2 linked regions of the Methylotuvimicrobium sp. KM2 genome follow. The protein of the gene in region 1 interacts with the protein of each later gene in a pairwise test. Links are inferred from orthologs where the notes say so. Each region holds a gene or a part of one and is shown in the gene's direction. Other genes may lie near its edges.

Region 1 (10,126 bases):
TGTCAGCATCCATGCGGGAAATGCTTTTCTAGGCGCCCCGGTGTCTTCTTAGGCACTGCCGAAGTTTGAAGTGCGAAAGGCATAGCTACCGTCAAGTCCCAAGGATGGGCTTCCCGCTCCTGAATCCAGCATCCTTTCTTGTAAGATTGGATTTCGCTAAGTTAGGGGTTGGACTTCTCGCCTGACTCACCCCGCACTCTTTAACAAAAGAGAGCGGTTTTTTCGGTAAGGACGGAGTAAATGCTCTGTTCCCTCAGCGCAAACAAAGAGGCTAAAGTCATGAATGAAATAGTAAGTTTTCGAGATGCTTTTTTGAAACTCACCGGTCGTCTTACCGATCAATTTCACAATAACGCAGCTTGGAATGCTCGGTTCGACCGGTTCGCACGCACCTGGTCCCAAATGGCCGGTAAACCAATCGCATTCAATGCGGCATTATTGGTCATTTTGACCTGGGTGATTACCGGGCCTTTATTCGGTTTTAGCGATACTTGGCAGCTTATCATTAATACTGCGACGACTATCGTAACGTTTTTAATGGTATTCTTGATTCAGAACAGCCAAAATCGCGACACCGATGCGTTGCAAGTAAAATTGGACGAATTGATCCGCGCCGTTGAAGGAGCTAACAACGAGCTGTTGGATTTGGAAGAAATCGGCGACGAAGAATTGAAGTTACTCCGAAAGCAATATTTAGCATTGGCTCGTCTTTCAAGAAAGAACGCGGGAAAACAAAATCGCGAAGGAAATGTTGATCAAGAGTTAAGTTGAATGCGGGGCGCCGCATTTTGACTCTGCAATTTCCAGCTTGAGTGTTAATGGTTTGATGAACTCATTGATGGGGGGCTTGACGGTAGCTCTTATGCCATATAAGGCATGCAGACATGCTCGTCAAGCATACTCCGCATTCTTGTTGGTTTTGATTTGCAAAAAGTATGTGAAGGCTATGTCTAGTGTATAATGCCGGGTTATTTTGACCGCATATATCCAAAATTATTCGGTTATCGATAGTCACGAAACGATTCAAAATCCATAAACCGGGAGGTAGTAGTGTTAATGCCGGTGGTTTCAGTAAGATTTTCTTTGTCGTAAACGGCATTGTCCGTATTGCGAATAGGTATGAAATCGATGGTCATCCGTATGTTTTCTTAGTCTTCGTTGAGCTAAATAGTCCCCGTTTATCATGATAATAGCGACATTCAGCGCTGTTTCCCTGCGTTTATAAGCCCGAAAAAATTCTTAACCCAGCGATAACAAGTGTAGTGCCATAAAATTAATTATTGCATATTATTCAATAACCTATTGACGCGCAATGTTAAGGCTGGGTTAAGTCTATCGCATGATTTATGGCAGCATTCTGAATAGCGAAAGCTATGACGTTGATATCGCCTTTTTCGTATGAAGGGCCGGGACGGGCGTTGCCGATTTTTTTAATGCGATGAATATTAGCATCCCGAAGGCAAGTGATGCTGTGGTTTCTGTTTAAATGAAAAGGTAATTAAATATGACTAAATTATATAATGTTGCCGTGGTCGGTGCCACCGGTGCTGTTGGTGAAGCGATGATCTCGATCCTAGAAGAGCGAAATTTTCCGGTTGGTGAGGTTTATGCGTTGGCCAGTAGCCGTTCGGTTGGAAAACGCATTCCGTTTAAGGGTGGCTCGTTGAAGGTAGAGGATCTAGCTGAGTTCGACTTTTCCAAAGCACAAATCGGCTTGTTCTCGCCTGGCGCTTCGGTTTCCGCCGAATATGCGCCGAAAGCCGCGGCAGCCGGGTGCATCGTGATCGATAATACCTCCCAATTTCGTTATGACGAAAATATCCCGTTGGTCGTGCCCGAAGTTAATCCCGAGAAGATCGCCGACTATAAAAACCGAGGCATCATTGCCAATCCGAATTGTTCGACGATTCAGATGTTAGTTGCGTTGAAACCGATTTATGATGCGGTCGGTATCAGTCGAATCAATGTTTGCACTTATCAGGCGGTTTCCGGGACGGGTAAAGAAGCGATCGAGGAGCTCAGTCTGCAAACCGCGCATTTATTGAACGGAAAACCGATTGAACCGAGCGTTTATCCAAAGCAAATCGCTTTCAATGTGTTGCCGCAAATCGATGTATTTATGGAAAATGGATATACCAAGGAAGAAATGAAAATGGTTTGGGAGACGCGGAAAATTATCGGTGACGAATCGATTCAAGTTAATCCTACCGCTGTGCGTGTGCCTGTTTTTTTCGGTCACTCCGAAGCGGTGCATATTGAAACGCGTCACAAAATAGATAGTAAATCGGTGCGCGCGCTACTCGAAAAGGCGCCTGGAGTGACAGTTCTAGACGAACATCGGGACGGAGGTTATCCGACGGCGGTGACAGAGTCCTCCGGGCACGATAGTGTTTTTGTCGGGCGTATTCGCGAAGATATCTCGCATCCGCTGGGAATCGACTTATGGGTTGTTGGTGATAACGTCAGAAAAGGCGCCGCTTTAAACAGTGTGCAAATTGCAGAAGAATTGGTAAAAAATTACATCTAGTCTAAGCTTAATCTCATATTTGACTGTTCCGGGTAATAGATTGTGGTATATGTGTATGAAGGAGAGCAATGTGCGCAAACTGACTAAATCCATAGCGCTTTTATCGTTGATGACCCCGACTAGTGTTCTTCCGTTGGGAATTGGCGATATCACATTGCACTCGGCCCTTAATCAAAGCCTTGATGCAGAGATTGCGTTGATGCTTTCGCCCGACGAAAATTCGTCCGACATTACCGTGAAACTCGCGCCTCCCGATAAATTCGATGAGGCGGGATTACCTTGGAGCTATTTTCTTTCCAAGATTAAATTCAACCTGGTTTCCGTGTCCGATAAGCGCGCGGTTATTAAACTCAGTTCTACTGAGGCGCTCAAGGAGCCTTTTTTAGATTTTTTGATTGAGGTGAACTGGCCGAAAGGGACGCTTTATCGCGAGTTCACCGTTTTGGTCGACCCGCCCGCAACTTATCAACAGCCTGTATTGCCGGTTCCTAGCGATTACGGTGTGACGCCTGCCGAGCAAGAATATGCACGAGTCGTTGAGCGTCCGGTAGCACCTGCTCCGCGTCGTGAAGAGGAACGCGCGCCTGCATCGGGCGTGTACGGACCGGTTGGCAGAAATGAAACGCTTTCGTCAATTGCCTCAAAAGTTAGGCCGTCAAACGATGTCTCGGTTGAACAGACCATGATAGCGCTCTTCGAGAATAATCCGAGCGCATTTTATAAAGACAATATCAATGCATTAATGGCTGGAGCGAGGCTCAAGGTTCCGGAAAGAGAGGTCATACTGAAGCTTTCTCACCGGCAAGCATTGGCAGAGTATGGTCGGCAAAATCAAGTGTGGCGAGGTCAGGTTGCGGTAGTAACGGAGGCACCGGTTGACGAGGAAGTTATCGACTCGCAATTGAGACTCGTTGCCCCTGCTCAAGAAGATGTTGAAGAGGCCGAACGCGTTGTCAGCGGTGAAAGGGATGATAGCTTGTTGCAACCGGTCGATCCTGACAAAGCCGACCGGGATGAGCCAAGCAGAGATGATGCGGAATTGCGCGCGCGATTGGAGAAGTTGGAGGAACAATTAGCGGTGATGCAGCAAATGCTGGCTATAAAAGACGAACAGCTAGCCGCTTTGCAGCATAAAGAACCATCCGAAAAAGTTGAGATGCCGGCACGCCCAGTTGTTACGCCACCGGTAAAGGAAACCGTTCCTCCGCCCCGTCCGGCGGCAAAACCGCCGCAAGCTGTGGCACAAGAGCCTGTAAGTGAACTCCTGGATTCCTTTTATTACGCGATAATAGCACTGGTCGGCGCCGGTTTGTTAGGTGGTTTAGGCTGGTTGTGGTTAAGGAAGCGCAAAACGGAAAAAGAAACCGATACGGATAGTATGTTCGCGGCATCATCGCAGATTAGTCTTCCCAGCTCTGATGAGGAGTTGAATTTATTGGCCGCGGAAGACGAGTCCGCCTATGATGTGGGGACCGTTGGTGAAAGCTCGTTCCTAAGCGAATTTACTCCGAGCGATTTTGACGCTTTCGATAGCGACCAGCATGAAGTCGATCCGATTTCCGAGGCTGATGTTTATTTGGCATACGGTCGTTATCAACAAGCCGAAGGACTGATTCGACAAGCGATTGCCGAACATCCAGAGAATGACGATTACAAATTGAAACTCTTAGAGATTTTTTACGCGAACGAAAACAAGGAGGGTTTCGAAAGTTATGCTAATGAACTGAAGCAAGCCGGAAAAAACGAAAATATCGATTTTTGGGCAAAAGTTGCTGAGATGGCCAGTGAAATTAATCCGGGATCGGCCTTGTTCACTGACGATATTGATACGGAAGACGATGTCGAGGACGAGTCGGCGATTAATAAAGATTCCCAGGAAGCCGATTCCGCTCATTCGGCTGATATAACTGAGGACAATCGTTTCGATTTCGATTTGCCTGAGTTCGATGAGCTTGAGTCTGAAACGGAAGAATCGCCTTTAAAAGAGGAAGAAGAGGAAGCTGAAAAGTCGGATAACAGCCTCGATTTCGACTTGGAGAGTTTTGATTTTTCGGTGCCTGGGTCAGGGGATCGCACATCTGAGGCTTCAAAACAGCAATCATCGGAGGAGCAGAATGGGCAATACGATAATCAGATCGAATTTGACTTGAGTTCGGGAGCAGAAGCACTGACAGAGGAAAAAACGGACGCCTCGAGCTCTGAGGAATTTGAATCGTTCGATTTTGAGACCTTCGATGACGATACGGAGAAAAAGACCGATGTTGCTGATTCTTCTTCGATGGATGAATTCAACGTATCTTTCGACGAAAATGAAACTAGGGCCGAAGGCGCATCCGGTGTGACCGAAGCGGAAAAGGATGATATCGGTTTCGATTTTAATTTCGACTTCGACTTGGATTCGACACCTAAGAAAGGGAGTGATGATAGTTTTCCTGACGATCTTGACTTAGGGGTTTCCGATCTGACCGATATGGATGAATTCGAAACCAAAATCGATCTTGCTAGAGCATATATCGATATGGGAGATAGTGATGCCGCTAAGGATATCGCACAGGAAGTATTGGATAAAGGAAGTTCGGAGCAAAAAAAGATCGCACAATCGATTCTCGATGAATTGAAATAAAAAAAGGCCCGTTATCGGGCCTTTTTTTATTCGGTTTTCGGGCGTTCGATAATTTCAATGGCATTACCGTCAAAATCCCGGCAAAACAATGCTTGGCGTCCGGAAATGCTCAATGTATACCGAAAGCCGTTGTTATCGAGGGCTTCCTTGACGGGAGATAGGCTCGAACATGTTAGTGCGACATGGCGATCTCTTCCTCCATGGACTGGCCGACCAGAAGTTGGGTCGGGATTTTCCAGTTCCAATAAATGAATTTGTTGTTCGCCAAGTTGAAGCCAAGCGCCCGGAAATGGAAGGTTCGGGCGTTCTGTTTGTTGAAGTCCTAATATATCCCGGTAAAAATGCAAGGACTTTTCTGTATCGGAGACGATAAGGCTAACATGGTGGATGGCAAGGTTAAATTCGGACATAGTTTTCTTGTATTAGTTGGTGTCGAAACGATTATACTTCGCTCAACTGAATTGTTGGAGTCTACATATCTATCGTAGGTGAATATTCGTCACTAGGGGAGGAGTCTCAAAAGGCGCTGTGAATCCAACGCCTAAATTATCCGAGATAGTTAACCACAGTCAATGGGCTATGGAATTTAAATGCTGAGTTCAGGGCGTCGTCCTGTCAAGCGAGTTACCAAGCCCGCCACAAAACTCATGGCTCCAGGAAGTTTTTTTCACAAAATCCTAACGCTAGGTGAGGGGTCGAGCGCTCCGGAGCCCCCTTGGCCACAGCTGAAATTTGAAGCGCGAAAGGTATAAACTGCCGAAATCAGGTTTATAAACGTTAAAGACGCGCCCTTATTTTTCAGGCGCTATTTTTATCTGACAATTCCTCGATAAGTTCGGTTTTTTTTGTAATGAATTGTTGAATCAAAGCTCGTAATTTATCGAAATGCCGGTCTGTTTCGAGGAAGTCTTTCGAAATCAAATTTTGCTCTAATGTTAAGGCCTGTTGACGGATATCCGTTAAACCGCAGAAACTGACCGAACCGTGCAGCTTATGGGTGATCGATAAGGCTTGTTGCCATTGCCGATGGCGTAGTGCTTTTTGAATTGAGTCAAGTTGTTGAGGAAGCTCCTCGTATAGTTTGTTTAGGATGCTTAATGCCAAGTCTCGGTCGTAAGCGGTTTTAGCCAGGAGTTGCTGCGCATAACCGGCCTGCTTTGGAGAGTCGCTTAAAGCCTCACGAGGTTCGGTGGGGCGCCAGAGGGTGACGATTTCCTCTAGTTGCTCGGATAAAATCGGTTTAATAAGACATTCGTCGAAGCCAAGGGCAATGATGTCTTTGCGTTGGTTTGGTAAAGCATGCGCCGTTACGGCGATAATGGGAGTATCCCTATTCGGATTTTCGGTATGTCGTAGGGTTTCAATTAATTCAAAGCCGTTATAGCCCGGCATTTGCAGATCTAAAAAAACCAGGTTAAATCGTTTGCTCTTCAGATAATTCAAAGCTTCGATTCCATCTTCTGTCGCGGTAATTTGATCGCAATGATCTTGTAATTGATTGACGAGCAGTAAGCGGTTAATGGAATTGTCGTCGGCGATTAAAATTGAAAATTTACGGGGGGATAGGGACAGTTTCGTTTGATCGACGGGGCTCGTCATATCCAATAGATGGTTACGAGTGGGGGTTGGGCCGGAGGCTTCGTTATCGTTGGATGTGCTTTCCTTAAGACGCCGGTAAGCCGCTAGGGCGACTAATCCAGAAGCTAAGACCGAGACAAAGCCGATGAGGGCGCTGATCTTGATCCGTTTAACCAATGGTGTGATCGAGATTGCTTGGGCCGGTTCAATGAATGCTTGTTGCGCCTGACTGTCCCGCGTCGCTTGATATTCTGCTAACAGCACGCCGGTTTGTGCGAGGTTACTCATAAGCGTCGGTAAAAGCGCTATGATGAGGAGGTGTTTTAGTAAGAAGGATTTTTTCACTGCGGGAAGGACAAGAGTAAAAATAAATTTGCGTATTTTAGTAAATGCTAATATTCTTTGGGTAACGCCGGTTCCAAACATTTATGTTTTTATTGTTGTATGTTTGCGTTTGAATGGTGACGATCCTAACCCGGTCTTAAGCAATGTAGTGTCGTAATATTTGTTGTTTTTGTGTTCCAATATTTTATGAACGACAAATGTTAAAGTAGGGTTAAGTTTCATTCCAAGCCGGTGTATCTTTGAATCGACACAATGAGGTGCCGACATTTTCAGTGACATGCGGTTATTGAAAATGTATTGATTGGGAATTTGTTTTCCAAGTCCAAAAACGGAAACGTCAACGTTTTCTGAATTAAACCAAATCGATCGAAATGTATAACTTTGCAAGGTCATGTTTTCGGCTTTTATGACAATGTTATTTTGTTCGCGAGCAAGGTGCCAAAACAGGCGATAAGCTATGCAACTGTTTTCTCAATGGTTCCGCCCCTTGCCTACATCCATGTAGGTAACGCAGCTACCGGAAAAAGATCGCGTCAGCTTACCAGCAAATGTGGCCGTGCGAAGTCTTCAACAAGAATAATAGTGCATTTTGATTCATCACGAGGAGAAATTTATGGCTAGAATTGTAATATTAGGTGCCGGTATCGGTGGTGTTCCGATGGCCTATGAAATGAAAGAGTTAGTTAAGAATAATCACACAGTCACCGTGATATCCGATTCTCCGACGTTCCATTTCGTACCTTCGAATCCTTGGGTGCCGCCGAAATGGCGTAAACCGGAAGATCTGAAAATCGAATTAGCTCCGATTATGCAGAAAAAAGGGATCGAATTCATTCAAAAAGCGGCCGTGAAGGTCGATCCCCCCAGCAATCAAATTCATTTAAACGACGGTACTGCGGTCGATTACGATTATTTAGTGATTGCAACCGGCCCTCGTCTTGCCTTCGATGAGGTGCCGGGGCTAGGTCCGGAAGGTTATACGACTTCGGTCTGTCATGTCGATCATGCAGCCGTGGCTGCTCAGGATTGGGATAGATTTATGGAAGACCCAGGCCCGATCATCGTCGGCGCTGTGCAGGGCGCATCCTGTTTCGGTCCCGCTTATGAATATTTGATGATCCTAGAGACTGAGCTGCGTAAACGCAAAATACGCGACAAGGTGCCGATGACTTTCGTTACATCGGAACCCTACATCGGACATTTAGGCTTAGGTGGTGTCGGTGACACCAAAAGTATGTTAGAAAGCGTTTTGAGAGATAGAACGATCAAATGGGTGACTAACGCGAAAGTTGATCGTATCGAACAAGGCATGATGTATGTGACAGAAGTCGATGACGATGGCAACGAGACGAAAAAGCATGAGTTGCCGTTCAAGCATTCCATGATGTTACCTGCGTTTACCGGGGTTGACGCGGTGCGTAATTGCGGCGTCGAAGGCTTGATGAATCCGCGGGGCTTTGTCGTCGTCGATGAATATCAGCGCAATCCGACTTTTAAAAATATTTACTCGGTCGGTGTTTGTGTGGCGATTCCACCGGTTGAAAAAACACCGGTCGCCACAGGTACTCCTAAAACCGGTTACATGATCGAGTCTATGGTAACCGCGACCGCGCATAACATCCGTGATGAATTGGCCGGAAAAGAGCCCTCGGACAAGCCGAGTCTGAGTGCATTGTGTCTGGCCGATTTGGGCGATACCGGAGTTGCATTTTTGGCGGTGCCGCAAATACCGCCGAGAAATACGACCTGGTCGAAAAAAGGGAAATGGGTGCATCTGTCCAAAATCATATTCGAGAAATATTTCATGCGTAAAGTCAGGAAAGGAATTAGCGAGCCGTTTTATGAAAGAATGATGCTGAAGTTTATGGGGGTTGTGCGTCTTAAATAAGGAGGAGACGAATCATGAGTATCGATCGTTTAGTGATGGCGTTTGCCGGCACTTTTATTTTGTTGAGCTTGCTTTTGGCGCATTTTCATTCATCGAACTGGTTATGGTTTACCGCATTCGTCGGTGCGAATTTATTGCAAGCGTCGTTTACCGGTTTTTGCCCGTTGGCGATGATATTGAAAAAATTCGGCGTGAAACCGGGACGTGCGTTTTAAAAACAAGGATTCAACATGGCCAGGGAAGGCGCTGTATTTCCTTTTATACACACGCTCGTTTTTGCCGGTTTGTCAATGAATGACAAGTCAGACGAAGCTCTTTCAATGTTAGATGTTCAATATAAGTGATTGATATATTAATTCGAAAGGCTTTTGTGTAAAAATTAGTCAATTTAAAAAAGTTGTAACAAATATGCGGCTTTAAGAAGCGAGTCATCAAGTTACTCACAGACTTGTCCACAGCTTCTGTGAGTAACTTTTTATGAGCGTACTCCAATTTGAGAAAAAATCCGCCTATCACTCCTGCGCTTCCTTAAGCACTGCCGAAGCTTGAAGAGTGAAAAGCATGGCACCGGCGGCGAAACCCGACTTAAGAAATCATTGGCGTTATAACCGGGCTATAAACGCTTTTAATAGTTTGGCGGTATCGGCCATTCCTTTGTGTAGATTTTGTTCGATTTCAACCATGGTGATTTCGCCTTCTGTTTTTCCTGCCGCCCAATTTGCGACGACCGCAAGCGCTGCGTAGTCGATGTCCTGCTCTCTGGCTAGCGAGGCTTCCGGCATGCCGGTCATGCCGACTAAGTCGCAACCGTCACGTTCCATGCGTTGGATTTCAGCGGCGGTTTCAAGTCGCGGGCCTTGTGTGCTGCCGTATGTGCCAGTTGGCGTAACTGAAATCTTTGCATTTGCTGCAGCAGAGATCAGTTTTTCCCGAAGTTCTGTCGAGTAAGGGCTTGTGAAGTCGATATGCGTGACTTCCTCGAGATCTTCTTCGAAAAAAGTGTGCTTTCGTCCATGGCTATAGTCAATGATTTGATCGGGCACCGCGATATGAGCGGGAGCCATTTTTGACGTAATACCTCCAACCGCGGCCACGGCGACTATTTTTTGGACGCCAAGCTCTTTGAGTCCCCAAATATTCGCGCGGTAATTGATTTTATGAGGCG
Region 2 (17,499 bases), 170 kb from region 1 along the record:
TGTCGTTACATTGACTTCAGGCGGAGCGATCTCCGGATATTGAGTGATGGGTAGTTGAAACAAGGACAATAAACCCAGCAAAGTAATTAGAATCGATATTACGATCGACAGTACCGGGCGATGAATGAATTTGCTCGTCATATGCGTTTCTATGGATAGAATTAAATATTATCGTGCGGTCATGACTGTATTTAAATCAACCAGAACGGTGTTGATTTTATTGCCGTCTCTAACATTTTCGACGCCTTCGAAGAGTATTTTTTCATCCTTGGACAAGCCGGATTCGATGACATAAAAATCATCCAGGCGCATTTGAAAGACGACATTTCTTTGTTCGGCAATGCCTTCGGCATTGATTACAAAAACATATAATTTGTCTTGAATTTCGAAAGTCGACTTTTGAGGTATCAATAAAGCTTGTTCGAGCGTTTTATCGACGACAACCTTGCCGCTGGCGCCATGCCTCAATAGACCTTCCGGATTTGGAAATCTTGCCCTAAATGCGATGTTACCGGTTTCGGGATCGAGCTCGCTTTCGATCATTTCAATTTTACCTATGTGTTCATAGAGTTGATGATTGGCGAGTTTAAGGCGGACGCTTTTCATTTCAGCCTCACCATGCATCGCATAGTTCAAGTATTCGATTTCGGATTGATTGAAGTAGGCGAAAATCTCGGTGTTGTCGGAGATCGACGTCAGCATGTCGCCCTCGTTGATAAGGCTGCCGACTTTATTCGGAATACGGTTGATCGTACCGGAGAAGGGGGCTCTGATTTTGGTAAATGAGATGTAAAGGGCTTCTTCTTCTTTTTTAGCCAACGCCTCTTCCACGTCAGCTCTCAATGCTTCGATTTTGGCCTTGGCAACATCGAGCTCGGTTTTCGAAATAATGTTCTTTTCAACCAACAGCTTTACATTGTTCAATTCAACTTCTGCCGCTTTCAAATCGGCAATCGCATTTTTATGAGCGGCAATAGCTTTTTTTAGGTCTTTTTCAAACTCGGATGCATCCAATGTAAACAGTAATTGATCTTTTTGAACTTCTTCTCCTTCGTCGACATGAATTTTTTGCAAATAACCTTTCAGTCGACTTCTCAGCTCGACATATTTAACCGAATGAATCTCGGCGACATACTCATGGCTGTAGGTCATGTCTTGGATTAGCGGAGAAACAATCTGATAAGTATCGGCCTTCAATTCTTCTTGAGGCGAGTTACAAGATAATACGATTAGGGAAATTGCAGTAAATAATAGTTTTTTGAAGCGCATCGGTGAAAAACTTACTTTTGTCAAGTGCATGTTTAATACTTGATAGCGAAACAGATGGAATGAAGCAACAATAGGTTCGATAAATTCAAACTATGTGTTCGCTCTTCGATTGCTCATACGATTCAATCCTAATAGAGTGATATACGGATTGGGTCTTTGGCATAAGGTTTTTTGTAAGGATATGAAAAATGATTTTTTTCGGTTTAACAATAAAGTTGATTAGCTTTTTGCCAAATTAAAGCAAAAAACTTTCCATTAGGGAATTGGGTTTTGTATTGAGATTGAAAATTAATCGATACATCGAAATATCAATAATAATTTCAATAATATAAATTCGAGACTCACTTTTAGCAGTGGGATGTGAAAAATGAATTAGACGAGTATCATGAGGCAGGGTGAACAATCAGCCCAGTTTCGTTTACGCTAATGCACTAAAACGATGCATTAATTTTAGTCATTACATGAGACATACAATCAAGATCATTACCCTGGAAAGGAATAAACCACGGCAATCTCGTCATTGTTGTCAATTGAATGTTTGTACAAATAATTCCAGGAGTCGATTGTTGCTTTCAACGACCAAGAATTAATCTACTTTAGTGTAAAGATAAATAAATTTGATTGCAACTTGAAGGTTCGCATTCAAGGCAATCAAAATATACCTATCGTAGATCAAAATTCGCCCCCTGCGCCGAGTTTTGATCTACAAATAACCGGGGCAAAGAAAAATTAAACGCCTAACATTGCTCTCTACCGGAGATCGGCCATTTGACACTTTATTTATTTCCAAGCTTTTTCAGGCCGCACCTGATTACTCCCTTTATATTCAAAAAATGGTTAACTTTATGAAAGTATGGGGTGTGGCTAGCGAGGATGTCGGCAGCAGGGATCGCTGCCGTCAAGCCCCCATGGACGGGTTCACGGCGGTCCTCGATAGACATATCCCATGCCTTTTTATTCTTAGACGGTTTTTCAATCAAAAAGGAGTAGGATAATTTAGGTGCTGGGTTTACGGCGTTCCTCGATAGACACATCCCATACCTTTTATTCTTAGACGGTTTTTCAATCAAAAGGGAGTAGCTTTACGTTATGCACTCAGGGAGATTAACAAAAAAAGCAGCACTCCCTCTCCAACTCGGGCTATCGATAGCTAGCGTGGGTAAGCAGCTATACTTCACGCTATCATGTTTGCAGTAGACGCTAAGGATTTGGTCATAAATAACTATCCTATTTCATGGGCAGTTCGGTTGCTCGATTGGCTGGTATCGGGGGCAAGGAATACCGCCGACAAGCCTTTGTCTGACACTCAGGCGCCTCCTCTGACGCTTCCGACATTTGAAGTGCAAAAGGTATATTTATCCTGGGTAATTTAGGTGCTGGGTTCACGGCGTCCTGTCAAGTGAACCACCGAACCCTCGACAAATCACAAAACACCAGGAAGTTATTAATCGCGAAATCCTAAATCATCTTACCCAGAACCGTCACCATCGACGCGAATTCGAGAATATTGCACGCCGACCTTCGATTCATGAGATCGATCAAACCTTTTTTACAAATTCCGATTTCAATTTCATCGCGCCTATGCCGTCGATTTTACAATCGATGTCGTGATCGCCTTCGACCAACCGGATATTTTTAACCTTTGTGCCGACTTTAACGACAAGGGACGAGCCTTTTACCTTGAGGTCCTTGATCACCGAAATCGTATCGCCATCCTGCAATACGTTGCCATTGGCATCTTTGATTATCCGGTCTTCGTTTCCGGTGCCACCGCCCTCCGAGTCTTGCGGCCATTCATACCCGCACTCCGGACAAATGTACATGCTTCCATCGATATAAGTGTATTCAGAGTTGCACTGCGGACAATTGGGTAATTCGCTCATCTTCGTATTGTATTTATTTGATTATTTTGGCTGGCAGTCTGTTGAAAAAGAACTCGACAGGTTCGTCTTTATCTTCGGGCTGCCTTTTTGATTGAAAAAACGGCTGATAATCAAAAGATCAAGGGGTATGTTTGCCAACATTTTCGTCAAACATACCACATACCTAATGATCATGCGGATACTCTCACCACTTCGGTAATGAAAGTACCCGGACCGATTAAGGATTAGAAAATACGATCACGAATTAACACAAATCCGTAATCGAGAAATGCTTTGCGGCACTATCCTTTAGGCCCTAAAACATCATCGGGATCACCCTCATAAGGCGTGGCATAGCTACATTCCTTTTGCGGACACACTTTTTCGGCACCTCGACGCTTGGTGTTTTTTAGCGTCAAAATAGGCCAATTACATTCCGGGCAATTTTCTTGAACCGGGGCATTCCAGATTGCATAGCTGCATTTCGGATACTCTGAACAGGAATAAAAAATTTTGCCGTTTCTGGATTTACGCTTAAGCAAATTGCCTTTTTTGCATTGCGGGCATTCGACGCCGGTATCGACCGGCTTTTCGAGCGGCTCGATGTGTTTGCATTTCGGGTAAGCGCTGCAGCCGATAAATTTACCGTAACGTCCGGTTTTAATTACCAACGGCGACTCACACTTCGGACAAACGCGCCCTTCGACGACTTCAGGCTCGGACGATTTACTGGCGTCTTCGTTCAAATTGCGCGTATAGGAACAATCGGGATAATTGGTGCAACCGATAAAGCGCCCATTCCGCCCCAGCCTAATCGACAAAGGACTGCCGCATTCCGGACATTTTTCATCAATCGCCTCTTGCGTGACATCCTTGCGCTGTACGCTTTCTTCTTTTTCATGAATCAGCGTATTGAAAGGTTCCCAGAAAGAGCGCATCAATGGAATCCAGTCTTTTTCACCTCGCGAAACTGCGTCGAGCTCATCTTCGAGGTTCGCGGTGAAATCATAGTCGACGTATTTATTGAAATGCTCGGTCAAAAATTTATTGACGATACGGCCCACATCGGTCGGATAAAAGCGCTTGCTTTCCAACGTAACGTAATCCCGGTTTTGTAATGTCGAGATAATCGATGCATAGGTCGAAGGCCGACCGATACCGAATTCTTCGAGCGCCTTAACCAAACTGGCCTCGCTGTAGCGCGGCGGCGGTTCTGTAAAATGCTGACCGGCGATGATATCGTTGAGCGGAACCGGGCGCCCTTCTTCGAGAGACGGTAAAAAATTCTCTTTGTCATCACCTTCGGCATTATCATCCTTGCCTTCCAGGTACACGGCCATGAAGCCTGGATCGGCGATCGTCGAACCTGTTGCCCGAAATACATTACGGTCGCTACCGCAATGCAGATCCACCGCTACGGTATTAATCGTCGCATGAACCATTTGGCTCGAGATCGTACGTTTCCAAATCAAATCATAAAGCTTGAATTGTTCGGAACTCAAAAATTTTTGCAACTCGACCGGAATGCGTCTCGCCGAAGTCGGGCGAATCGCTTCGTGCGCTTCTTGGGCGTTTTTCGATTTAGTCTTGTAATCGCGCGGACTCTTCGGCACATTCTTAGCCCCGTATTTTTCCGCGATCAATTCGCGAATTTCGGCAATCGCTTCGGCAGCGAGATTAACCGAATCGGTACGCATATAGGTGATCAAACCAACCGTCTCGCCTCCGATATCGATGCCTTCGTACAACTGTTGCGCAACCATCATCGTGCGCTTGGTCGTAAAGCCGAGTTTACGCGCGGCTTCTTGCTGTAACGTCGACGTAATGAACGGCGGCGCGGGATTACGTTTACGCTGTTTTTTTTCGACTTTCGCGACCAACAGTTTGCCGTCGGCAGCATCGAACAAGGTTTGCTTGACTTGTAGCGCACGCTCCTCATTGTCTATCGTGAATTGCTCGACTTTTTCACCTTCGAAATGAGTCAACTTAGCCTTGAAAGCTTGCTCTTCAGCACTCAATTCGGCATCGATCGTCCAATATTCGCGGCTTTTGAATGCTTCGATTTCCAATTCGCGCTCGACGATCAAGCGCAACGCGGGGCTTTGCACGCGCCCGGCCGAAAGGCCTCTGCGGATTTTTTTCCACAACAGCGGCGACAGATTAAAGCCCACCAAGTAATCCAGGGCACGACGAGCTTGCTGGGCATTAATTAAATCGATCGACAGCTCGGCCGGGTTTGCAATCGCCTCGGTAACGGCTTTTTTGGTGATCTCATGAAAGACGACGCGATGAACCGGTTTATCCTTTAGCAGTTTTTTATCCTTGAGCAATTCGTATAAATGCCAGGAGATCGCCTCGCCTTCCCTATCCGGGTCAGTTGCCAGATACAGCGCTTGAGCTTGCTTGATAGCCTTTGTTATCGCTTGAACATGGCGCTGATTCCGATCGATGACTTCATATTTCATCGCGAAGTCATGTTCGGGATCGACCGCGCCTTCTTTCGGGACTAGGTCGCGAACATGACCATAGGAGGCTAGAACATGGAAGTCCTTGCCTAGATACTTTTCAATGGTTTTAGCTTTTGCAGGCGATTCTACAATAACGAGATTATTACTCATTCAGTTAGGAAAATACGATTAGTGTAAGTAAGCCGGGATGAGATCATAGACAATGTCCTCCATTCTTGAGAATGCGATTTCTTCGTCGGGCTGACTGAGCAACACCATCAGTACGATCCATTTCAATTTTTCCAATGAAATTTCTTCATTTTCCAAGGCCATCGCGCGATCGATTACGATTTCGCGGTTGGCATGCGATAAAATGCCGCTGTGTTCAATGAACATCAGAAAATTACGGCATTCCAAATCCAGTTTTTCTTGTTCCTGACTGGAAAAAATCCGAAATGCGGTCGGCACCGTCGGCGTAATCTGTCCTTGCAGGCTAAGCGATTCGAGCCAATCAAAAGCCTTGACCACTTCGACTTGATCGAATCCCGCTTCTTCCAGCTCTGTTTTTATCAACTCGTTATCCGGCAGGATATCGATCTCATCTTCCATATAGTTTTCAAACAGATACATAATTACATCAAAAATATTTTCTTTCATAGCGGGTCTTCTTTAAATAAAGTTTCTATACGGAACCCTTCACTCCGCGAGAGGGATTCCTTTTTGGAATCGATCCGATTCCTCCGTTTTCAAAGCCTGTGTCGGCAAAAAACGGCGGCACTTCTTATACTAAGTCGTCATGCTGCGTTTATTTAACTCGGGTATAACAGCCACCTGAAACGGATTCTACGTATCCTTGAAGCTCCAAAACCAGCAACATCGACGAAATGACTTCGACCGGTAGCCCGGTATTTTCCACTAAACTATCAACGGAAGTGGGACTGAACATAATTAGATTCAATAATGTTTGCTGCTCAAGGTCAAGCGTTGTTTGTCTCAATTCCGTAAAAATATCCCTATCTATATGATTATAAAAATTTAATTCTTCAAGGATATCGCGGGCGGTTTCCACCAGTTTAGCTCCCTCCCGAATCAAAGCGTTACATCCTCTTGCCAAGGGATTATGAATCGAACCCGGAATCGCGAACACTTCGCGGTTCTGCTCCAAAGCCATGCGCGCAGTAATTAAAGAGCCGCTTTGCTTGGCTGCCTCCACTACCAGTAGCCCGATACATAAACCGCTGATAATTCGGTTTCGTCTAGGAAAATGATCGGCTTTCGCCCCGGTTCCGGGAGGAAACTCTGAAATCATTGCGCCATGATTAACAATTTCAGTCGCCAGTGCTCTATGACGCGCCGGATACACTCGATCTAGGCCGGTTCCCGCTACGGCAATCGTGTAACCTTGAGCTTGCAAGGCTCCTTTATGCCCGGCGGCATCGATACCCAAAGCCAATCCGCTGGTGATCACAAAGCCCTCTCTTGCCAAGGCTTTAGCAAATTCGGCGGCGGTGTCGACACCTAAATGGGAAGGGTTTCGACTACCAACGATAGCGATTTGAGGAAGCGCCAAAATATCCGGATTTCCTCTAATAAACAATAATGGCGGCGGATCGGCGATTTCCTTTAACTGCGGTGGATAACAAGGGTCGGCTAAAGTCACCGCCAAATGTCCAGGTTGCTCCAACCAACGCAAATCCTGCTCTACCCTGGTCCAATCGGGATTCCGTATCGATTGAACGACCGAATCCTTTAACCCGAGAGCGGCCAATCCACTGCTTGACTCGGAAAACAATTGCTGAGGAGTATGACTGTCGAGCGTTTTAAGAAACGACCGACAGCCGAAACCCGGCGTGCGCAATAAAGCAAGCCAGTATTTGATATCGGAGGAAATTTGAAAATTTTTCAGGGGGTTTGAACTTTATCTAAGACATGAATCGCTTGACGCGCATCCATTACCAACGCATAACTAATCCGATCGAAGGTTCGGAAAATCATCAAGGTTCCGGCCAACTCATTGGGTAGTTGAATCGTATCGTTCCTTATTTTACTAAAAGGATCTCGAACGGATTTCCCTTTCTTGTAAATATCGAGCACATGCCCGACTTTCAGGCCATCCGATGCTCCCTTATCGATAGCAACGACATTATAGCGCCCAATTTGAGTAACGCCATCCAGCACACTAATAATACTACCTTGTATTTCGGATTCCGGCGACTTAGGGAAGTAATGCAGGGTAAAATCGCCTTCTTGGTGCGGCATTAGCCTGTCGCCCATGCGAATCTCGCTGGTCGAACGCGTAACAAGCAGCGTTGCGGGATCGCCGGGCTCTTGTAGCGTCGTATTTGCAACAAACTTCGCTTCATACCCCAAAACTTCTTTGGTCTCGGCACTGACGAAAGTATCGCCTTTACGATAAATCGTATAGGTCAAGCTTTCCGGCTTTTCGATCGCACGAACATAAACACGATCGCCCGGGCCCGCGACTAGATGTTCGCCTGCGAAATCGATGACGTAAGGCGAATTTTCCAAATCATCCTGCCCAACCACGCGCGGCGAGGCCAAATATTTGGCGATTTTTTCGGAAGGAATTAACTCGATCGCATCAATGAGATCCATTTCACGAATGCGAGGATAGAGCTTAACTTCTCTTGACGAGCCTGAATTGCCGAGAAATCCTGACGGAGACAAACTTAAGCGTGGCTTACCACCGGCTTCGGAAAAATAAATGGTATCGCCCGGATAAATCAAATGCGGGTTATCGATTTGCGGATTACCTTCCCAAATTAAAGGCCATTGATGAGGTTTTCGCAAAAACCTTCCCGAAATCTCCCACAATGTATCGCCCTTAACTACCGTGTATTGGTCCGGGTGAGAAGGATTGACCTCTATTTCCTGCGCCCAACCGGGGACGATAACTGCTAACGAAACGATCAATCCAAAAATTTGTCGAAAAGCCATAGAGAGTTCCTGAAACGAGAGTTCCGGTAATATTATGCGGTCTGAATTCAAAGTTTAGATGAATTCATATAAAATTCCAGAATTGTAATATGATAGTGGAGAAATTGTTGAGCATTCTAACTATACTCGAGTTCCCTGATGAGCGCTTGCGTAAAAAGGCGGCTCCGGTCGAAACGGTCGATGCCGATATCGGAAAACTCGTCGACGATATGTTCGAAACCATGTACGAAGCTCGCGGCGTCGGCTTGGCCGCGACTCAAGTCAACGTTCACAAGCGGGTCATTGTAATTGACGTCAGCGAGGAGAAGAAATCTCCGCTTTGTCTAATCAATCCTGAAATCCTTGCCAAGGACGGCATCGAAGAAACCGAAGAAGGCTGTTTGTCGGTCCCCGGTTTTTTCGAAACAGTCAAACGCGCCGAACACATTAAAGTCCGCGCCCTCAATCGCGACGGTGAATCATTTGAATTCGAAGCCGAGGATCTGTTGGCGGTCTGTGTGCAACATGAAATGGATCACCTGGAAGGCAAGTTGTTCGTCGATTATATTTCGCCGCTGAAACGCCAAATGATTAAAAAGAAACTGAATAAAATTCATCGATTGGAACAAAAAGCCTCATGAAAATCGTTTTCGCCGGCACCCCTGAATTTGCCGTGCCTACGCTACGCATGCTGATTGACTCAAACCATCAAATTTGCGCTGTTTATACTCAACCCGACCGCCCCGCAGGGCGCGGACGGCAATTGAAACCCAGCCCTGTCAAGGAACTGGCAATGCAATCCGGAATTCCGGTTTTACAACCGGAATCTCTGAAATCCGACCACGACTTTCAACAACTAGCCGCGCTCGAACCGGGTTTGCTGATCGTGGTCGCCTACGGCATGCTTCTGCCGCAACGGGTACTGGATTTGCCGACATTCGGCTGCATCAACGTACACGCTTCGTTACTACCGCGTTGGCGCGGCGCGGCGCCGATTCAAAGAGCCTTGATCGCCGGCGACGAAAAAACCGGTGTCACGATCATGCACATGGCGCTCAAATTGGATGCCGGTGACATGCTGCACAAAGAGGAATATCGCATTACAACCAAAGACACGGCGGGCGATCTGCACGACAAATTAGCCAAACTCGGCGCAATCGGCATGAGCAAAGTATTACCGGATATTGAAAACAATACGCTACATCCGGAAAAACAAGATGAAAGCCAAGTCACTTATGCCGCGAAACTCGAAAAAAACGAAGCGAATCTAGATTGGAACGAGTCTGCCGAACAATTGGATCTAAAAATCAGAGGCTTCAATCCGTGGCCGGTCGCGCAAACGCACTATAAAGATCAAGTTTTACGCATTTGGTTAGCCGAACCGCTCAGCGATCAAACCGATGCGAAACCGGGTACGCTACTTAAAAACGGCAAATACCTTGAGGTCGCCACCGGCAACGGTTTACTGCGCCTGCTTGAAGTCCAACTGCCCGGCGGCAAACGTATATCCGCCTCCGCCTTCATGAATGCGCACGATGTAGCCGCGCAAAGCCTGGGTTAATCTTCCGTGAACCTAAGAAATCTCTCGGCCCGGATTGTGAGCCGGGTATTGAAGGAAGGCCAATCGCTAACCGCAGCCCTCGAACAATCGACCGGCACGATCGAGTCGGCCAATGACAAGGCTTTCGTTCAAGCGCTATGCTATGGTGTCATTCGTGAATTTTACAGGCTCGACTTTCTGCTCGGACAATTATTGAATAAACCGATTAAAGACGATGAAATCAAAACCTTAGCCATTATCGGTCTTTATCAGCTCGAATACATGCGCGTTAAAGCCCATGCCGCGGTTTCCGAAACGGTTTCGGCCGCCCCGCGAAAAAAGTCTTGGGCAAAACCGCTGCTCAACGCCATCATGAGAAACTATCAAAGACACAGAGATGAATTACAATCGCTGGCCGACAACGACCCAGTAGCCGCAAACAATCATCCGCAGTGGCTAATCGATACGATCAGCTCAAATTGGCCGGAACAAGCCGGGCACTTATTGGCCGAAAACAATCTTCAGGCACCAATGACTCTGCGCGTCAATTCAGCACGCATCGGTCGAACCGAGTATAAAGAGCTACTAGCCGCCGCCCAACTCGGTGCAATCGAGACTTCCGAGTGCCCTTCCTCGCTTACCCTTGAGCGGCCGGTCCCGGTCGAACAATTGCCTGGATTTTCCGAAGGATTGGTTTCGGTACAAGACCTTGCCGCCCAATTTTCGGCCGGATTACTAGACCTGAAACCGAACCAACGAGTACTTGATGTCTGTGCGGCCCCCGGTGGCAAATCGGCACATATTCTTGAAATGCAAGCAAATTTATCGGGGCTAACGGCAATCGACATCGATGCCAATCGCATGCAAAAAGTCCGCGATACTTTGCGGCGCTTAAGGCTCGATGCCGAATGCATTGTCGCGGACGCTTCGCAACCGAACGACTGGTGGGACGGCGTTCCGTACGACCGAATCCTACTCGATGCGCCGTGCTCGGCACTTGGGGTAATCCGCCGACATCCGGACATAAAATTACTGCGCAAACCCGGCGACATAGGGCCACTAAAACAACTTCAGAAAAAAATCCTCGAAGCCATATGGCCTTTGTTAGCTCCGGGCGGCATACTAGTTTATGCGACGTGTTCGATTTTGAAGGAAGAAAATGAACTGCAAATCCAAAGGTTTTTAAATCATCATCAAGATGCCACGGAATGGTCTATTGATGGCAATTGGGGAACGGCAAGACCCCATGGCCGGCAAATACTGACCGGTAGCCAGGCAATGGACGGATTTTATTATGCGCGTATTCGAAAGCACTAACCGTCTACTATCGATAGGCTTATGGATCGCGCTACTCGCCAGCCTACTGGCTCGACCGGCTTTTCTTCACGCGGACGAATCGAAGATTGAAATCCGAAGCATCGACTTCGCATTGAGAGACGGCCATTATTACTTATCCGCAGATATCCACTATGAATTGACTCAAACCGCTCGCGAAGCACTGCAAAAAGGCATTCCTTTATACTGGGACGTGTTGATTAAAGTCGTTCGCGAACGCGCTTGGCTTTGGAACAAAACCCTGGTTGACTTCAAAATTCGTTACCGCATCCAATATCACGCCTTGTTGAACAATTATCGAGTCACTAATATCAGCTCCTCGGACAGCACGAGTTATGCGTCGCTTTCCACGGCATTAGCCGGTATGTCGAAGATCCGTAATATTGCCGTACTTACTGAAGGCGATATCGCCGAGGACGAGAGCTATCATGTCGGCGTCAAGACTCGTTTCGACCGCGAAGCGCTACCTTTGCCATTACGCCCCGCCGCATACATCAACCCGCAGTGGTATTTATCAAGCGATTGGTTGCAATGGCCCGTGCAAAGATGAGATTTCCCCTTGCCCCGTTAATTGCGGTGCTATTCGGACTGGTTTTGCTGTCTTTGCAATTAATGAGTTCGGCAACCCAAGAATCCTCGCAACTCAACGAGATGTATTCATCGTTGCTGGTTATCAATGCACTGGGCTCGATCGTATTGCTGGGGTTGATCGGGGTCAACATCGCCTCGCTTACCCAACAGCTCAAAAAACGCGAGGCTGGATCCAAGCTAACGATTCGCATGGTCTCGCTGTTCGTGCTTTTGGCGCTGGCGCCCGCCGGCATCGTTTTTTTCTTTTCGATGCAGTTTTTGCATCAGGGTATCGATAGTTGGTTCAATGTCGAAATCGACCGAGCGATGGAAGACTCGCTCGAACTCAGCCAAGCCTCTCTTGACCAACGGATGCGCTGGCATTTACGGCAGACTCAGCAACTCGTCGACCAACTGTACGAAACCAAGTCCGAAACGCAACGCATGGACGACCTGGAAAAAATACGCGCCCAAGCAGGTGCAGCAGAAATGACCTTGTTTTCCAGGCAAGGCCGCATCATCGCATCGAGCAGCATCAACCCCGGCGATATTCTCCCGCATCTTCCCGACGAACATGCCTGGCTGGACGTGCGTCGCAACGACCACTATGTCGCGATCGACTCAACCAAGGAAGAGCAACTGCGTGTACATGTCATCGTCACTGTCAGCACTCAAGACATTCAGTATCTTCAAGCATTGTACCCGGTTCCGCTTAGAATCATGGACCTAGCCGATTCGGTCGAATTCGCGTTCGTGCGTTACCAGGAAATGAATTTTCTACGGGATTCGTTGAAACTAAGTTTTTCGCTTGCTTTATCGCTGGTATTGTTAATGAGCCTATTAGCGGCGATCTGGGTTGCATTTATCAGCATCAGAAACATCGTCGCGCCGGTCAAGGAGTTGGTCAAAGGCACGCAAGCTATCGCGGCGGGCCATTACAACCAACAGCTTCCGGTACTAACCCAGGACGACTTGGGGTTTCTGGTTATATCGTTCAACGACATGGCCCAACGTATCGCCAAGGCCCGCGATGAAACCCGTCTGGCCGGCATCGAAGTGGAGAATCAACGCGCTTATCTGGAAACGATTCTAGCCAACCTGACGGCCGGCGTGATAAGTTTTGACCAGGATTTTAGAATCCGCACGGCCAACCAGGCCGCCTACCGTATCTTTCATCTACAAGTCAGCGGATTTTACGGGCAAACTTTGTTGGACTTGTCAACAGAGCACTCGGATTTAGCCGATCCTTTGCGAAAAATTCAACATTTGCTTGAAAATGCCGAGGATATTTGGGAGCAACGCATCGCCTTCCTGGGTCCCAACGGCCTGCAAGAACTGTTATGCAGAGGAACCCCGCTCTACTCGCCCGAAGGCCGTAGCATAGGAGCTGTCGTCGTGTTCGACGATGTCACCGACCTAATACAAGCGCAAAAAAATGCCGCGTGGGGTGAAGTCGCCCGGCGCCTGGCTCACGAAATCAAAAATCCGCTAACGCCAATACAACTATCGGCCGAACGCCTGCAACACAAGCTCGCCAATGAATTGCAACCAAAATCGCTTGCGATATTACAGCGCTCCACCGAAACCATCGTCCAGCAAGTCGAAGCGATGAAAGAAATGGTGGATGATTTCTCCGAGTATGCCAGAGTCTCTAAAAAGCAAACCGAGCACATCAACCTGCCGTCGCTAATACAGGAAGTTCTAGCCCTTTACGCCTCACAGGGCGGCGAGAAATTCACAACTTCGGTCGAAGAAGAGATTATGATGATCAACGCTGACCGAATCAGTATTCGACAGGTTCTGCACAACCTGATAAAAAACGCCTTAGAAGCCACTGAAAAAAACGGCAACGTAAAAATCACAGTGTCTAACCGATTTAAAAATAATGCCCGGTTCGTCGAAATGGCTGTTCATGATGACGGCCCGGGCATTAAAGAAGAACATTTGGATAAAATATTCGAACCTTATGTGACAACCAAGGCAAAAGGTACCGGCTTAGGACTCGCCATCGTCAAAAAAATTATCGAGGAACACGGCGGAGCCATTTGGATCGATACAGGTTATAAAGCCGGGGCGGGCTTCGTGATCCAACTCCCAGCCGTATAACGCTATTACTTACTTAAATTATGAATGCAAAAGCAGCACACATCTTAGTGGTCGACGACGAACCGGATATTCGTCGACTGGTTCATGAAATCCTGGAAGACGAAGGCTACGAAGTCAGCACCGCTGAAAACGCAGGCCAAGCTAGGCGATTAAAGAACGAAAAAAACCCGGATTTGATCTTACTGGATATCTGGATGCCCGACACAGACGGGATAACGCTCCTTAAGGAATGGATCGCCGAAGGCGGTTTTGCCTCGCCGGTAGTGATGATGTCCGGTCACGGCTCAGTCGAATCCGCCGTTGAAGCCACGCGACTAGGCGCTTACGACTACCTGGAAAAACCGTTGTCTCTGGCCAAATTATTGTTGATCGTCGAGCGGGCACTTGAATCGCGTCAATTGCAAACCGAACTGCCTGTTCCGAAGGCATACCAAACATTGGATTTCGAACCGGTCGGGAAAAGCGCAACGATTGCCCGAATTAAAGAACAACTGAAGCGTCTCGCGCAACACGATACCCGCGTGCTGTTCGTCGGCGATGCCGGTGTCGGTAAAGAACTCTATGCGCGTTATCTACATAACAATAGCGTACGACGGGACTGGCCGTTTGTCGACGTCGCGGTCGGTAGTCTTTCCCCTGAAAACTCGGTAATCGAATTTTTCGGCAAGGAAGAAAACGGAAAAGTGATGCCGGGGTTGCTGGAACAGGCTCACGGCGGAACCTTGTTCCTTTCGGAAATCGCCGGCATGGACAAGGAATCGCAATTAAGACTACTCAGCGCATTGGAATCTCGATCCTTTTTGCGTAGCGGAGGCATCCAATCGGTCAGCGTCGACGTCAGGATCGTCACCTCGACCCGAGTCTCGCTCGAAGAAGAAGTCAAGGCAGGCAGGTTTCGACGGGATTTGTATTATTTGCTCAACGAAGTCACGATGGAAATTCCGCCGCTACGCGAACACAGCGAGGACGTACCGGCTCTGCTCGGGTTCTATGTCGATCATTTCATGAATCAGGAAAAGCTGCCGTTTCGAAAATTTTCGATGGCGGCCCAAAATTATTTAAGGAATTACAGTTGGCCCGGCAATGTGCGCGAACTGAAAAACCTGGTTCAACGCTTGATGATACTCGGCGTCGGCGACGATATGGAACTCGAAGAAGTCAAGGGCGCATTGGGCGCTGTAGTCGAACAAACCAGCAGCAACTCGTCGGTGCCGGAGTTTTATAACTTACCGTTGAAAGAGGCACGAGAACACTTCGAAAAAGCTTATCTCGAATACCATTTCGAAAAATCCGGCGGCAGTGTCGCCAAACTCGCCTCGATCATTGGCATGGAACGGACGCATTTATACCGTAAATTACACGCATTGAATATTAAGTTATAGAAAAATAAAAGCCTAGAGCAAGGCTGCGCATAGGATAACCTTCAGAAACGATAAATAAACTTGAAAAAATCTAGCGCATCTAGTAACATTCCCAGTCTTTTATTGGGTCCTAACAGAATAAACAGTAACGATGAAAACTTTTAGTGCAAAGCCAGCAGAAGTTAAGCGCGATTGGTACGTAGTTGATGCAGAAGGGAAGACGCTAGGTCGCCTTGCCACTGAAATTGCACGCCGTCTGCGCGGAAAACACAAACCCGAATACACACCTCACGTCGATACCGGCGACTATATCATTGTCGTTAACGCTGAAAAAATCGCAGTGACCGGCAATAAAGAAAAAGACAAGATGTATTACCGCCACACAGGCTATATCGGTAATATGAAAGCCGTTAACTTAGGCAAACTCAGACAAACCTTCCCGGACCGTATTATCAATACAGCCGTGCAAGGCATGTTACCAAAAAATCCATTGGGCCGCGCAATGTTCAAGAAATTGAAAGTTTATGCGGGTCCTGAACACGATCATCAGGCTCAACAGCCGAAAGTTTTAGAAATTTAAGCGGGTAGATCATGGCAGCAGCTCAGTATTATGGAACAGGCCGTCGTAAAAGCGCTATAGCGCGCGTTTACGCAACCTCCGGAACCGGTAAAATCACTATCAACAGTCAAAGCATCGAGCAATATTTCGGACGGAAAACCGACCAAATGATTTCTCGGCAACCGCTAGAATGCGTTGATATGACCGACAAATTCGATGTCAATGTCATCGTCAAAGGCGGCGGACCTTCCGGTCAAGCCGGTGCAATACGTCACGGACTTGCCCGGGCATTGATGGAATACGACGAAGCGCTGCGCCCTTCCCTTAGAAAAGCAGGATACGTCACTCGCGACGCACGCGTAGTAGAACGTAAAAAAGTTGGCTTGCATAAAGCCAGAAAACGTCCTCAATACTCCAAACGTTAATCGCTCACCCGATTATCGAACCAATAAAGGCTGTATTCATCGAATACGGCCTTTTTTATGTCCGACATCGAGACGCCGGGACCATGCGCGGTGAATAGTGAATAGTGAATAGTGAATAGTGAATAGTGAATAGTGAATAGTGAATAGTGAAATGATGCGACACTTCATGCGCTTGTCAAGTCCTATTTTCCCCTTTCCCCTTTCACTATTTCTGCTCCCCGCCGCCGGCAAACAAATCGTAAGCAGGATTAGCGGTTTGTTCCGCATACTCGAACCCTAAACGATCCAGGCACGCCTCAAACGCGTAGCGCTCGGTATTCGGCATTTGCAACCCGATCAACACCCGCCCGAAAGCCGCACCATGATTGCGGTAATGAAACAAACTGATATTCCAGCGCCCGCCCAAGGCCGTCAAAAACTTCAGCAAGGCGCCGGGACGTTCGGGAAACTGCAGACTGTAGACCACCTCATTCAGCGCCCGCGGCGCATGACCGCCGACCATATAGCGAATATGCTCCTTAGCCAAATCGTTCGCAGTCATGTCGACGACAAAAAAACCTTCAGCTTCGAGACATCTAATTAAATCCGTTTTATCGAAATCATCGCCGCTCGTCGAAAGACCGACGAATACATTAGCTTTCTTTGTATCAAAATAACGGTAATTAAATTCTGTGACATTACGACTGCCGAGCATTTTACAAAAACGCAAAAAACTGCCAGGCATTTCGGGGATTTCGACAGCCAACAAAATCTCCCGATGCTCGCCGACCTGAGCCCGTTCGGCGACATAGCGCAAGCGATCAAAATTGATGTTCGCGCCGCTTTCGATCGCGATCAGCGTTTGATCGGCGATTTTTCGGGTTTCGGCATATTTTTTCAAACCGGCCAAGGCCAATGCGCCGGCAGGCTCGGCAACCGAACGGGTATCGTCGAAAATATCCTTGATCGCCGCACAAATTTCATCGGTATTGACCGTGACGACCTCATCGACCGTATGCCGCAAGATTCTAAACGGTTCCTCGCCGACCTGCTTGACCGCGACTCCATCGATAAACAGACCGACTTGTTTAAGCACAACCCGCTTGTTC

What was found.
Region 2: the proteins of WJM45_RS18385 (region 1) and def interact in binary tests that used the Escherichia coli proteins (3 or more experiments, as listed by UniProt). The link is inferred for Methylotuvimicrobium sp. KM2 from one-to-one orthologs.

The regions. Positions count from the first base shown.
Region 1 is NZ_CP150634.1:4,360,779-4,370,904, reverse strand. What follows is about bases 646-3,515. They hold WJM45_RS18385 (aspartate-semialdehyde dehydrogenase), read left to right. Parts: upstream 646-1,504; coding sequence 1,505-2,527; downstream 2,528-3,515. Other genes in these bases: WJM45_RS18380 (FimV/HubP family polar landmark protein), read left to right, coding at 2,598-3,515; WJM45_RS18390 (low affinity iron permease family protein), read left to right, coding at 646-771. Also shown: more of WJM45_RS18390, read left to right, coding at 280-645; more of WJM45_RS18380, read left to right, coding at 3,516-5,150; WJM45_RS18375 (VOC family protein), read right to left, coding at 5,177-5,560; WJM45_RS18370 (response regulator), read right to left, coding at 5,949-7,016; WJM45_RS18365 (FAD/NAD(P)-binding oxidoreductase), read left to right, coding at 7,687-8,961; WJM45_RS18360 (DUF2892 domain-containing protein), read left to right, coding at 8,976-9,176; WJM45_RS18355 (S-methyl-5'-thioinosine phosphorylase), read right to left, coding at 9,564-10,126.
Region 2 is NZ_CP150634.1:4,194,622-4,212,120, forward strand. Bases 7,493-10,399 are described here. They hold def (peptide deformylase), read left to right. Parts: upstream 7,493-8,643; coding sequence 8,644-9,156; downstream 9,157-10,399. Other genes in these bases: WJM45_RS17750 (LysM peptidoglycan-binding domain-containing protein), read right to left, coding at 7,493-8,536; fmt (methionyl-tRNA formyltransferase), read left to right, coding at 9,153-10,076; rsmB (16S rRNA (cytosine(967)-C(5))-methyltransferase RsmB), read left to right, coding at 10,083-10,399. In the rest of the region: WJM45_RS17720 (efflux RND transporter permease subunit), read right to left, coding at 1-141; WJM45_RS17725 (efflux RND transporter periplasmic adaptor subunit), read right to left, coding at 169-1,299; WJM45_RS17730 (zinc ribbon domain-containing protein YjdM), read right to left, coding at 2,808-3,152; topA (type I DNA topoisomerase), read right to left, coding at 3,434-5,749; WJM45_RS17740 (DUF494 domain-containing protein), read right to left, coding at 5,768-6,235; DNA-processing protein DprA, read right to left, coding at 6,384-7,436; more of WJM45_RS17750, read right to left, coding at 7,481-7,492; more of rsmB, read left to right, coding at 10,400-11,372; WJM45_RS17770 (DUF4390 domain-containing protein), read left to right, coding at 11,350-11,940; WJM45_RS17775 (ATP-binding protein), read left to right, coding at 11,922-14,066; WJM45_RS17780 (sigma-54 dependent transcriptional regulator), read left to right, coding at 14,087-15,448; rplM (50S ribosomal protein L13), read left to right, coding at 15,579-16,007; rpsI (30S ribosomal protein S9), read left to right, coding at 16,019-16,411; ilvA (threonine ammonia-lyase, biosynthetic), read right to left, coding at 16,617-17,499. UniProt on the Escherichia coli protein: Removes the formyl group from the N-terminal Met of newly synthesized proteins. Requires at least a dipeptide for an efficient rate of reaction. N-terminal L-methionine is a prerequisite for activity but the enzyme has broad specificity at other positions.